Regions from separate parts of the Mesorhizobium sp. f-mel genome, predicted to be linked through region 2. Evidence: predicted binding sites of a transcription regulator. Region 2 holds the regulator's gene; the other holds the start of a gene.
What was found. Region 2 encodes PhoB, which activates phosphate uptake and scavenging genes when phosphate is short. Its sites were predicted from a motif close to TGTCATNNANCTGTCAT; they were not measured.
Positions count from the first base shown of each region.

Region 1: the regulator PhoB is predicted to act here: its motif matches at 1,659-1,675, upstream of ACWUKX_RS13910 (CorA family divalent cation transporter).

Region 1 covers NZ_JBSPTO010000009.1:37,454-43,112, reverse strand. Annotated here, with positions in the region: gene ACWUKX_RS13920 (LOG family protein) at 1-115, shown strand, start outside; gene ACWUKX_RS13915 (PQQ-dependent sugar dehydrogenase) at 188-1,540, opposite strand; gene ACWUKX_RS13910 (CorA family divalent cation transporter) at 1,754-2,383, shown strand; gene rarD (EamA family transporter RarD) at 2,317-3,252, opposite strand; gene cimA (citramalate synthase) at 3,336-4,952, opposite strand; gene pip (prolyl aminopeptidase) at 4,955-5,659, opposite strand, start outside.
Region 2 covers NZ_JBSPTO010000005.1:201,872-207,530, reverse strand. Annotated here, with positions in the region: gene phoU (phosphate signaling complex protein PhoU) at 1-594, shown strand, start outside; gene phoB (phosphate regulon transcriptional regulator PhoB) at 611-1,300, shown strand; gene ACWUKX_RS10225 (ROK family protein) at 1,476-2,723, opposite strand; gene xylF (D-xylose ABC transporter substrate-binding protein) at 2,980-4,020, shown strand; gene ACWUKX_RS10215 (sugar ABC transporter permease) at 4,163-5,494, shown strand; partial or broken gene ACWUKX_RS10210 (ATP-binding cassette domain-containing protein) at 5,570-5,659, shown strand, end outside.

The sequences.
Region 1 (5,659 bases), on a different contig from region 2:
GGTCAAGCCGCTGGTGGTCGACGATCCGGAAGCGATCGTCGCCGCCATCATAGTCGCCGGATCATCGGTCGACGCACCGACCGAAGGTGTGCAGTCGGTAATCGACAAGCTTTAGGGGAGTAAAGGCAGTAGGGCAGTAGGGCAGTAGGGCAGTAGGTAGTGAATACCGCGCTTATGAAGCGCGATCCTACTCCCCTACTCCCCCCGCAAGTCGGCGACTTGCCCGGCGGACCCGCCAGATGACATTGCCGACATCGTCGGCGACGAGCAGTGCGCCGGTCCGATCGATAGCAACGCCGACCGGACGGCCCATCGCCTTGCCATCACGCCCGATAAAGCCAGCGAGCACATCTTTTGGAGGGCCGCTCGGTTTACCATCGCGGAACGGCACGAAGATCACCTTGTAACCGCTGAACACGCTTCTATTCCACGAGCCATGCTGGCCGACGAAGGCGCCGTTGCCGTAGGCCGGGCCGAGCGACGTGCCTTTGGAGAAGGTCAATCCCAGCGAGGCGGTATGGGAACCCAGCGCATAATCGGGCTTGACCGCCCTCGCCACGAGATCGGGGCGCTGGGGCTTGACGCGTTCGTCGATGTTCTGCCCGAAATAGCTGTAGGGCCAGCCGTAAAAAGCGCCGTCACGAACCGAGGTCATGTAATCCGGGACGAGATCGTCGCCGATCTCGTCCCGCTCATTCACGGCGACCCAAAGCTCGCCAGTTTCAGGGTTCCAGGACAGCCCGTTCGGGTTGCGCAGCCCTGACGCGAAGACCCGGGTGCGGCGGGTCGACCGGTCCACTTCAAGGACGGCGGCGCGATTCTTCTCCGCGGCCATGCCATTTTCTCCAACGTTACTGTTGGAGCCGACGGTGACATAGAGCTTGCGTCCATCCGGACTTGCGATCACATCCTTGGTCCAATGATGGTTGAGATCTCCGGCCGGTAAGTCGACGATCTTTTCCGGCGGCGTTGTGGCTCGGGTCTGGCCATTGGAGTAGGGGAAAGCGACGAGCGCGTCGGTATTCGCTACATAGAGCCTGCCTTTGGACAGCGTCATACCGAACGGTGAATTGAGGCCTTCCGCGAACGTCCTGCGCACATCCGCAATGCCGTCGCCATTGGTGTCGCGCAGGAGCGTGATGCGGTTGGCGCTTTTGGTCGCGGCCCCGGCGCGCTTCATAGCCAGGTCCATGAAAACCTTTCTAAGGCTGAAGCCTTGGTCATGCTTGGCAGGGGCATTGGTTTCGGCAACCAACACGTCGCCGTTCGGAAGCACGTGCAGCCAGCGCGGATGGTCGAGGCCGGTGACGAAGGCGTTCACCGTCAGCCCCCGAGCCGGGGTTGGCATACCACCTTTCTGCCAGCCTTTCGCCTCGGCGATGTTGACGGTCGGGATCAGCGTCGGTCTTGGTTTCGGTAAAGTGGGGTTGGGGCCATAGCCGGTTATTGCCCCCGTTTGCTGCGCTGAAAGGCCAGCACAGCTCGCCATGACGGCCCCCAATACCGCTATGAGTACGCTTCGTTGGAAGCCGGCATGCATCGGACGTCCTCCGCATGGATTTGCGTCGTGCTCTTTGTCTAAACGCAAGTCAACGGGGTATTCTTCCAAATTGCCTCCAAACAGCGGCGTTCGTAAGCGCCTCGGATGACAGTCAAAGTGTCAAGAAACCGTCACACGAAACCGGGGCGCCCGTGCTAGGAATCACCGGCCGCCGCCGCGCGGCGTTGTTTTCGAAAAGCTGGCGAAGCGACCATGAACATCGCTCTCAACCCGGAAGGCACCGACCGGTCGCCGTACCTGCCCGACGAGCACGGGCTGTTCTTCATCTATCACTTCACCGCCGAAGGCACGCGAACCAAAGACCCGGCCGCCGCACACTGGACATGGCGCAGCTACCGCTTTCCGACATGCGCGCGCGCCACGAGATCGCGGCCGCCGGTGCGCGATGCCTTCCTGTCGGCCGGCCATGGCTGCCATATCGACCTCGAGGGCGACTGGCTCTGCGGCGATCTGCCGGACCTGCGCCACGACTATTCGGCGGAGGCGCGCGGGCTCGGCCATTTCCGCTTCGCTCTCAACGACACGACGCTGATCGGCGGCCGCAAGCAGCCGCTACGGTCGGTTGACAATATCCGCAAGACGATCGACAACGGGTCGCGCAAATTCCGCTCTCCCGCCGAACTGATCGAGGCTGTCATGGGCCAGTCGCTCGACGGCATGGCGACGGAACTCGGGAGCCTGGGCGATACGCTCGACGGCATCGAGGACCGCATCGTCTGCGACGCATGGCGTCGCGGCGGTCGTCTATCTGTTCGTCAGGCGGCTGGGGCGCGGGATGTAGCGCCGGCCTTGCGCGCCGAAGAAAACATCGACCAGGAATAGATCGCCAGTGCCGTCCAGATCAGGCCGAAGGCGATGGCCTGGGTGCTGCCGAAGGGTTCGCCGAAAATCAGCACGGCGATCAGAAATACAATAGTCGGCGCGATATACTGCATGATGCCGATTGTGGAAAGACGCAACAGCTTGGCGCCGAAGGCAAACAGCAGCAGCGGTATGGCGGTGACCGGGCCGCAGCCGATCAGCAATGCGGTATCGTTCAGGGAACTGGAGACGAAATGGTCCTGCCCTGTGACGATGAGCAAGATGATGTAGCCGAGCGCCGGCACCGACAGCAACAGCACCTCGAGCAAAAAGCCCTGGCTGGGACCGATTGGCAGCGTCTTGCGGAAAAAGGCATATGCGGCAAAGGAAAACGCCAGCACCAGCGACACCCAGGGCAGCTTGCCGGCGTTGATCGTCAGCACCGCGACCGCGATGGCCGCCAGCAGCACCGCCGCGATTTGCAGCCTGTCGAGCCGCTCGCCAAGCAGCAGCGCACCGACAACGACGCTGACAAGCGGGTTGATGTAATAGCCAAGCGCGGTCTCGATGGTGCGGTCGACCGCGATCGCCCAGACATAGATGCCCCAGTTAACCGAAATCAGCGCCGCCGTCAGCGCCGCCATCGAAATGATGCGCGGCGAACGGATTGCGGCCTTGAAGTCCGCGGTGCGGCCGGCCCAGACCAAAACGGCGGCGGCAATCGGCACCGACCAGACGATGCGGTGCGCGATGACTTCGGCCAGCGGCAGATGCGCGACAGCTTTCATGTAAAAGGGCAGCAACCCCCACAGGAGATAGGCGCCCAGGGCCAATAGAAAGCCACGCCGGGCCTTTGAGTCTGCTTCGAGCTGGATTGCTTGCGTGGGCATGGCCCAACGCTATGCGCCAGCCGCCGGGCCAAGACCATCGCAAAGTTCTGATGGATCAATGGACTTTCGCTGATGGTTCAATCCTACTCCGCCGCGACCAGCCCGGCCATCTCGCGGTTCTTCATCAGCTTGTAGACGATCGAATCCATCAGCGCCTGGAACGAGGCGTCGATGATGTTTTCTGAGACGCCGACCGTCCACCAGCGGGCGCCGGTTGCGTCATGCGATTCGATCAGCACGCGGGTGATCGCCTCGGTGCCACCATTGAGGATACGCACCTTGAAGTCGGCAAGTTCGAGGTCGGCGATCTCGTTCTGGAATTTTCCGAGATCCTTGCGCAGCGCGATGTCGAGCGCATTGACCGGGCCGTGTCCTTCGGCCACCGACATCTTCTCCTCGCCGTCGACCATCACCTTGACGATCGCCTCTGAGACCGTCTTCAGCTGGCCGTTGGCGTCGAAGCGGCGCTCGACCATGCAGCGAAACGAGGTGACGCTGAAGAATTCCGGCAGGCCGTGCAGCATCTTGCGCGCCAGCAGCTCGAAGCTGGCATCAGCGCCCTCATAGGCATAGCCTTCGGCCTCGCGCTCCTTGACCACAGCGATCAGTGCGTCGAGCCGGTGGTCGTCTTTCGGCATCTCGATGCCGCGCCGCTTCAACTCGGCGAGGAAATTGGCCTTGCCGCCCTGGTCCGAGACCATGACGCGGCGGCGATTGCCGACCGATTCTGGCGGCACATGCTCGTAGGTGGCCGGCTCCTTGGCCAGCGCCGAGGCATGGATGCCGGCCTTGGTGGCGAAGGCGGAAGCGCCGACATAGGGCGCCTGCGCTTCCGGCGCGCGGTTCAGCAATTCGTCAAAGGCCCGGGAAAGGCGCGATATTCCGGCCAACGCTTCGGCCGAAATGCCTGTCTCGAAGCGGTTGGAAAAGGCCGGCTTCAGCGCCAGCGTCGGCACGATCGAGATCAGATTGGCGTTGCCGCAGCGCTCGCCTATGCCGTTCAGCGTGCCCTGGATCTGGCGCACACCGGCCTCGACGGCGGCCAGCGAATTCGCCACCGCCTGGCCGGTGTCGTCATGGGCATGGATGCCGAGATGGTCTCCGGGAATGCCTGAGGCGATGACCTTCTCGACGATGGCGCGCACTTCCGACGGCTGCGTGCCGCCATTGGTGTCGCACAGCACCACCCAGCGCGCGCCGGCGTCGTAGGCAGTCCTAGCGCAGGCCAGCGCATAATCGGGATTGGCCTTGAAGCCGTCGAAGAAATGCTCGCAATCAACCAGTGCTTCCTTGGCCGAGGCAATCGCCGCTTCGACCGAGGCCTTGATCGCTTCGAGGTTTTCCTCGTTCGTGCAGCCCAGCGCGATGCGGACATGGTAGTCCCAGCTCTTGGCGACAAAGCAAATGGCGTCCGACTTCGACTGGACCAATGCGGCAAGGCCTGGATCGTTCGAAGCCGACACCCCAGCCCGCTTGGTCATGCCGAAGGCGACGAATTTGGCACTGGCCGTGCGGGGCTCGGCGAAGAAGGCGGTGTCGGTCGGGTTGGCGCCGGGATAGCCGCCCTCGACATAGTCCATGCCGAACTCGTCGAGCAGCCCGGCGATGGCGATCTTGTCCTCGACTGAAAGGTCGATACCCGGTGTTTGCTGGCCATCACGCAGTGTCGTGTCGAAGAGATAGAGGCGCTCGCGGCCCATGATCATTTCCCCGCAAACCGATCCGTCGCCCGGATCAACCGGTCGAGGATGCCCGGCTCCGAATAGGCATGGCCGGCGCCCTCGATCAGGTGGAAATCCGCTTTCGGCCACGCCTTGTGCAGCGCCCAGGCATAGCGCGCCGGGCACGGCATGTCGTAGCGGCCATGAACGATGGTGCCGGGGATGTCCTTCAACTTGAAGGCATCACGCAGCAGTTGCCCTTCCTCCAGCCAGCCGGCATGGACGAAATAGTGGTTCTCGATGCGGGCGAAGGCCACGGCATAGTCGTCTTCGCCAAACCGGCTGCTGGTTTCCGGATCGGGCAATAGCGTGATCGTCTCGCCCTCCCACAGGCTCCAGGCGCGGGCGGCCTCGACCTGCGCCTTGCGGTCGCTGCCGACCAGCCGCTTGCGATAGGCGGCCATCATGTCGCCGCGCTCGGCCTCGGGGATCGGCGCCAGGAAGCGCTCCCATTTGTCGGGGAACATTTCCGAGACGCCAAACTGGTAATACCATTCGAGTTCCGCACGCGTCAGCGTATAGATGCCGCGCACGACCAGCTCGCTCACATGTTCGGGGTGTGTCTCGGCATAGGCCAGCGCCAGTGTCGATCCCCACGAGCCGCCGAACACCAGCCATTTGTCGAAGCCGCACATGTCGCGCAGGCGCTCGATATCGGCGACCAGATGCCAGGTGGTGTTGGCCTC
Region 2 (5,659 bases):
CTTGCGTCAGACAATGCGATGGCGCAGCGTGTCGTCTCGGACGACGCGATCATGGATGCGCGGCAGCGCGAACTCGACGACAGCGCGATCACGCTGATCGCCAAGCGGCAGCCGATGGCGCAAGATCTGCGCGCCGTGGTTGGCGCAATCCGCATGGCCGGTGATCTCGAGCGCATCGGCGACCTGGCCAAAAACATAGCCAAACGGGTCAGCGCCGTCGGGCAGAGCGCCACGCCGCGTAATCTGTCGCACGGTATCGACGCGATGGCGGATCTCGTTCTTGTGCAGCTCCGCGGGGTGGTCGAGCACTATGTGTCGCGCAATGCCGGCGCGTTGAAAGAACTGCGCGCCGACGACCAGAAGATCGACGTGAAATATACGGCGGTTTTTCGCGAACTCCTGACCTACATGATGGAGGATCCGCGCAACATCACCGCCTGCACGCATCTGCTGTTCTGCGCCAAGAATCTCGAGCGTATCGGCGATCATGTCACCAACATCGCCGAAAACGCCTACTTTGTCGTGACCGGGCAGCAATTGCCGGCGGATCGCCCGAAGCTCGACGAAACGACGATGTCGGCGCCGGCGACATGACAGGAGTGACCGGCCGATGATCGCGCCGCGCATCATGGTGGTGGAGGATGAAGAGCCGCTGGGCGTCCTCCTCCGCTACAATCTGGAATCCGAAGGCTATCAGGTCGAGGTGGTGACGCGCGGCGATGAGGCCGAAATCCGGCTGCAGGAAAACGTGCCCGATCTTCTGGTGCTCGACTGGATGGTGCCGGCGGTTTCGGGCATCGAGCTTTGCCGGCGCCTTCGGGTGCGTCCCGAAACCGAGCGGCTGCCGATCATCATGCTGACCGCGCGCGGCGAGGAGAGCGACCGGGTGCGCGGCCTTTCCACCGGGGCCGACGACTATCTGGTCAAGCCGTTCTCGACACCGGAATTCATGGCCAGGGTCAAGGCGCTGCTGCGCCGCGCCAAGCCGGAAGTACTGTCCAGCGTGCTGAAGGTCGGCGACATCATGCTCGATCGCGAATCGCACAGGGTCTATCGCAAGAAGAGCGAGATCCGGCTCGGGCCGACCGAATTCCGGCTGCTCGAATTCATGATGCGGCACCCGGGTCGGGTCTTCTCGCGCAGCCAATTGCTCGACAATGTCTGGGGCGAGACGATCTACATCGACGAGCGCACGGTGGACGTCCATGTCGGCCGGTTGCGCAAGGCGGTCAACAACGGCCGCATGCCCGATGTCATCCGCACCATCCGCGGCGCGGGCTATGCGATCAGGGAAGACTAGGGATGTGCTGATATTCAGGTGGTGCCGGCCTGCGAACGCCGGCTTCCTGGGCTTCCGGTGCTCACGTACCCAAAGTACGCTCCGCTCCGGTTCTCGGAACCCACCATTCTCGACTCGGCCTGACCTGAATCTCAACACACCCCAAGTCGCGATCCGGGGATCCCTGCCTTCGAGTTCAAGCCACGTTCTTTCCGACCGGGCCGGCTCGTGCCTGGATGCTCGGCGCGAAGATCTCCTGGTCGACGAAGCTCAGCGCCCGCATGGCGCAGCCTTCTCGGATCAGCGGCAGTTCGTTCGGCTCGGTGTCGAAGGAAATCGAACCCGAATGCTGGCCGCCGGCGGTCTGGGCGATCGCCTCGCGCAGGGCCGGCTCGATCAGGTCGAAGGCGGCAGCGCTGGCACCGACCATGGCGACCGGCGCCGGATCGATCAGCGCGAACAGGCTGCCGAGCCCGAAGCCGAGCGCCTCGCCGGCCTTGCGGTAGGCTTCGCGCTCCGGTCCGTCCGTCTCGCGCGCCCGGGCCGCCAGTGCCCGCATCTCGGCGTCGCTGACATCGGCGACCGGCTCGGCGTTCTCGCTCAATTGCCTTGCGTTGCGCCAGATAGCGTAGTTGCCGGCATAAGCCTCGACGCAACCGCGCCGCCCGCAGCGGCAAAGCGCACCGCCCGGCCGATGAATCATGTGGCCGAATTCGCCGCCTGAGGAATGGGTGCCGGTGAACAGCTCGCCCTTCAGCACCAGCCCCATACCGATGCCATGCGAGAGCAGGATGGCGATGAAATCGTCGCGGTAGCGATCCGGGTCGCGCCAGCGCAGCGCCACGGCCATCATGTTGCAGTCGTTCTCCATGATGGCCGGGATGCCGAACTCGCGTTCCAGAATGTCGGCGAAGGCGATGTTCGTCTGCGGCGTGATCGGCGACCACAACATGGCGCGCGCATGGGAATCGGTAATACCCTGGATCGCCAGCGCGATGCGGGCGACGCTTTGGACGTCGAGGTCGGGGTCTTCGAGCCGGCGCCGGACGATGGCGACACATTCGTCGATCAGCTCGTCGCGCGACATGGTCAGCGTGTCCAGCCGGCGCTGTTCCTCGGCGACCACTTGTCCGGCATAGTCGATGACAGCGACCGACAGGGAATTCAGCGACAACACGACGGCCAATACCGCAGCGGCCTCCGGATTGAGGCTGAGGCCAACCTGCGGCCGGCCACGTTTCAGCGAAACGGTCTCACTCGCCTTGCTCTCGGCCAGGATGCCTTCGTGGATCAGGTCGGAAGAGATCGCCGATATGGTCGAATGGCTGAGGCCGGTGGTTGCGGCGATCTCGGTCCGCGACGGCTGGCCTGCGCGGCGTACGGCCGAAATAACCATCGCCCGGTTGCGCCGGCGCAAATCGTCATGGCGGATCCCAACCGACATTGTTTTGCTTCCTATTGCCGCGGCCGCTCATGAATCGGAAGCCGTCGGGCCGACAAATACTGGCAGAAGCAGAAGGACCTGTCATTGTTTATTCCGAGGCTCGAAAAAAAGCCGGCAGGACACCAAAATCCATCAGAATTCATGTTGACAGTGCTTCGGCGTTGGATCAGTATTTTTTCGAGGCTCGAAAAAAAGAGCTTTTGTGCAGGCCTTGGGGCCAGTTGGTCGCGCCGTACGCGGCGCAGGGAGGAATATCATGAATAGATTCACAGCCGCCATTCTGGCGGGGGTCGCCATGTCGCTGACGCTCGCGTCGGTCGCACAGGCGAAGGACAAGGTCATTGGTGTTTCGTGGTCGAACTTCCAGGAAGAGCGCTGGAAGACTGACGAAGCCGCCATGAAGTCGGCGATCGAGGCCGCCGGCGACAAGTATATTTCAGCCGATGCACAGTCCAATCCCGGCAAGCAGCTGACCGACGTCGAGAGCCTGATCTCGCAGGGCGCCAACGCGCTGATCATCCTTGCGCAGGATGCCTCGGCCATCGGGCCGGCGGTGCAGAAGGCGCTGGACGAAGGCATTCCGGTTGTCGGCTATGACCGGCTGATCGAGAACAAGGACGTCTTCTATTTGACCTTCGACAACCAGGAAGTCGGCCGCATGCAGGCCCGTGAAGTGTTCAAGGTGGCGCCGGAAGGCAATTACGTCTTCATCAAGGGCTCGGGCGCCGATCCGAATGCCGATTTCCTGTTCGCCGGCTCCATGGAAGTGCTCAAGGATGCCATCGACAGCGGCAAGATCAAGAATGTCGGCGAGGCCTATACGGACGGCTGGCTTCCCGCCAACGCCCAGAAGAACATGGAACAGTTCCTGACCGCCAACGACAACAAGGTCGATGCGGTGGTTGCCGCCAATGACGGCACCGCTGGTGGCGTCGTCGCGGCGCTGACGGCGCAAGGCTTGGCCGGATCCGTTCCGGTGTCGGGCCAGGACGGCGACCATGCCGCGCTGAACCGCATCGCGCTCGGCACACAGACCGTATCGGTGTGGAAGGACGCGCGCGAGCTCGGCAAGAACGCCGCCGAGATCGCCTCGCAACTGGCCGACGGCAAGCAGATGACAGACATTGCCGGCGTCACGGACTTCGCCACGCCGGGCGGCAATATCGTCAAGTCGCTGTTCCTGACGCCGATTGCCGTCACCAAGGACAATCTCAACGCCGTTATCGACGCGGGCTGGATCAAGAAGGAAGAGGTCTGCGCCGGCGTGGCGGCGGGCACGGTCCCGGTCTGCAACTGATCCGGCCTTCGCAAGAAGCCTGAAACGCCGCGGCTTCACGCCGCGGCGTTTTTTCAAAAAGAATTGTTTTTCCGCTTCTCGCGGATAACTTCCAAGCTGCTTCCGGCATCCGCGGCAGACGGCAACCCGGTGGGAGGACATCATGACCGACACAACTTCCAACACGCCGGCCGCCGATACAGGCGCCGATCGGGCGCGTGAATCCGAGCTCAGCCCGGTCGGCCGCTTTCTCAAGGCAACCGAGCTCGACATACGCATGCTCGGCATGGTCGGCGCGCTGCTGGTCATCTGGGTTGGAATCCACCTCCTGTCGGGCGGGCTTTTCCTCACGCCGCGCAACCTCTGGAACCTGTCGGTGCAGACCTCCTCGGTCGCGATCATGGCGACCGGCATGGTGCTGGTCATCGTGATGCGCAACATCGATCTTTCGGTCGGCTCCGTCGAAGGCGTGATCGGCATGGTGATGGGCGTCGCGCAGGCCGAATTCCTCATCCGAGTCATGGGGTTCCAGCTTGGAAATCCCTGGATATGGATCATCGCACTGGCTGCCGGCGTGGTGCTCGGCCTCATGATCGGCGCGCTCCAGGGCTTCATTATCGCCTATCTCGAGGTTCCGGCCTTCATCGTGACGCTGGGCGGCCTGCTGATCTGGCGCGGCATGGCGTGGCTGATGACGAGCGGGCGCACCGTCGCGCCGCTCGACGCCACCTTTCAGCTCATGGGTGGCGGGCCGCGTGGCTCCATCGGGGCAACCGCAAGTTGGATCGTCGGCATTCTCGCCTGTGTGGCCGTCGCCTTGATGCTGAACAACGGCCGGTCGCAGCGCAAGCGGTTCAAGTTCCCGCTGCGTCCCGTCTGGGCGGAGACCTTGCTTGGTGTTGTCGCTTGCGCCGCCATTCTCGGCGCCGTCTGGATCGCCAATTCCTATCCCTGGCCGATCGGCATCGTTCGCCAGTACGCCCAGCGGACCGGCATCACCGTCCCGGAAGGCGGGCTGTTCATCGCCCATGGCATCGCCATACCGGTGCTGATCGCGGTCACTGTGGGCATCGTCATGACTTTCATCACCAGCCGCACCCGTTTCGGCCGATATGTCTTTGCCATCGGCGGCAATCCGGAAGCGGCGGAACTCGCCGGCATCAACACGCGCTGGGTGACTATGAAGGTGTTCATGATCATGGGCGTTCTGGCCGCGATCAGCGCGGCGATTGCTTCGGCCCGTCTCAATGCGTCGACTAATGCGCTGGGTACGCTGGACGAGTTGCTGGTCATCGCGGCCGCGGTCATTGGAGGCACGTCGTTGGCCGGCGGCTCCGGCACGGTGCTCGGCGCCATGCTTGGCGCGCTTCTGATGCAGTCGTTGCAGTCCGGCATGGTGTTGCTCGGCATCGATTCACCGCTTCAGAGCGTTGTCGTCGGCGCCGTCCTGGTCGTCGCCGTCTGGCTCGACACCGTCTACCGCAAGCGGGTCTGAAGCATGACCCCGAAAAAGTGGATACCGGTTTTCGACAAGATCATGCTCAAGCAAAAACCATAGGGAGGAACGATCATGGCTGACACAACTGCTCCCACGCCACTGATCGACATGCGCAACCGATTGCCTTCGGCGGCATTCGCGCCGTCGACGATGCGTCGATCG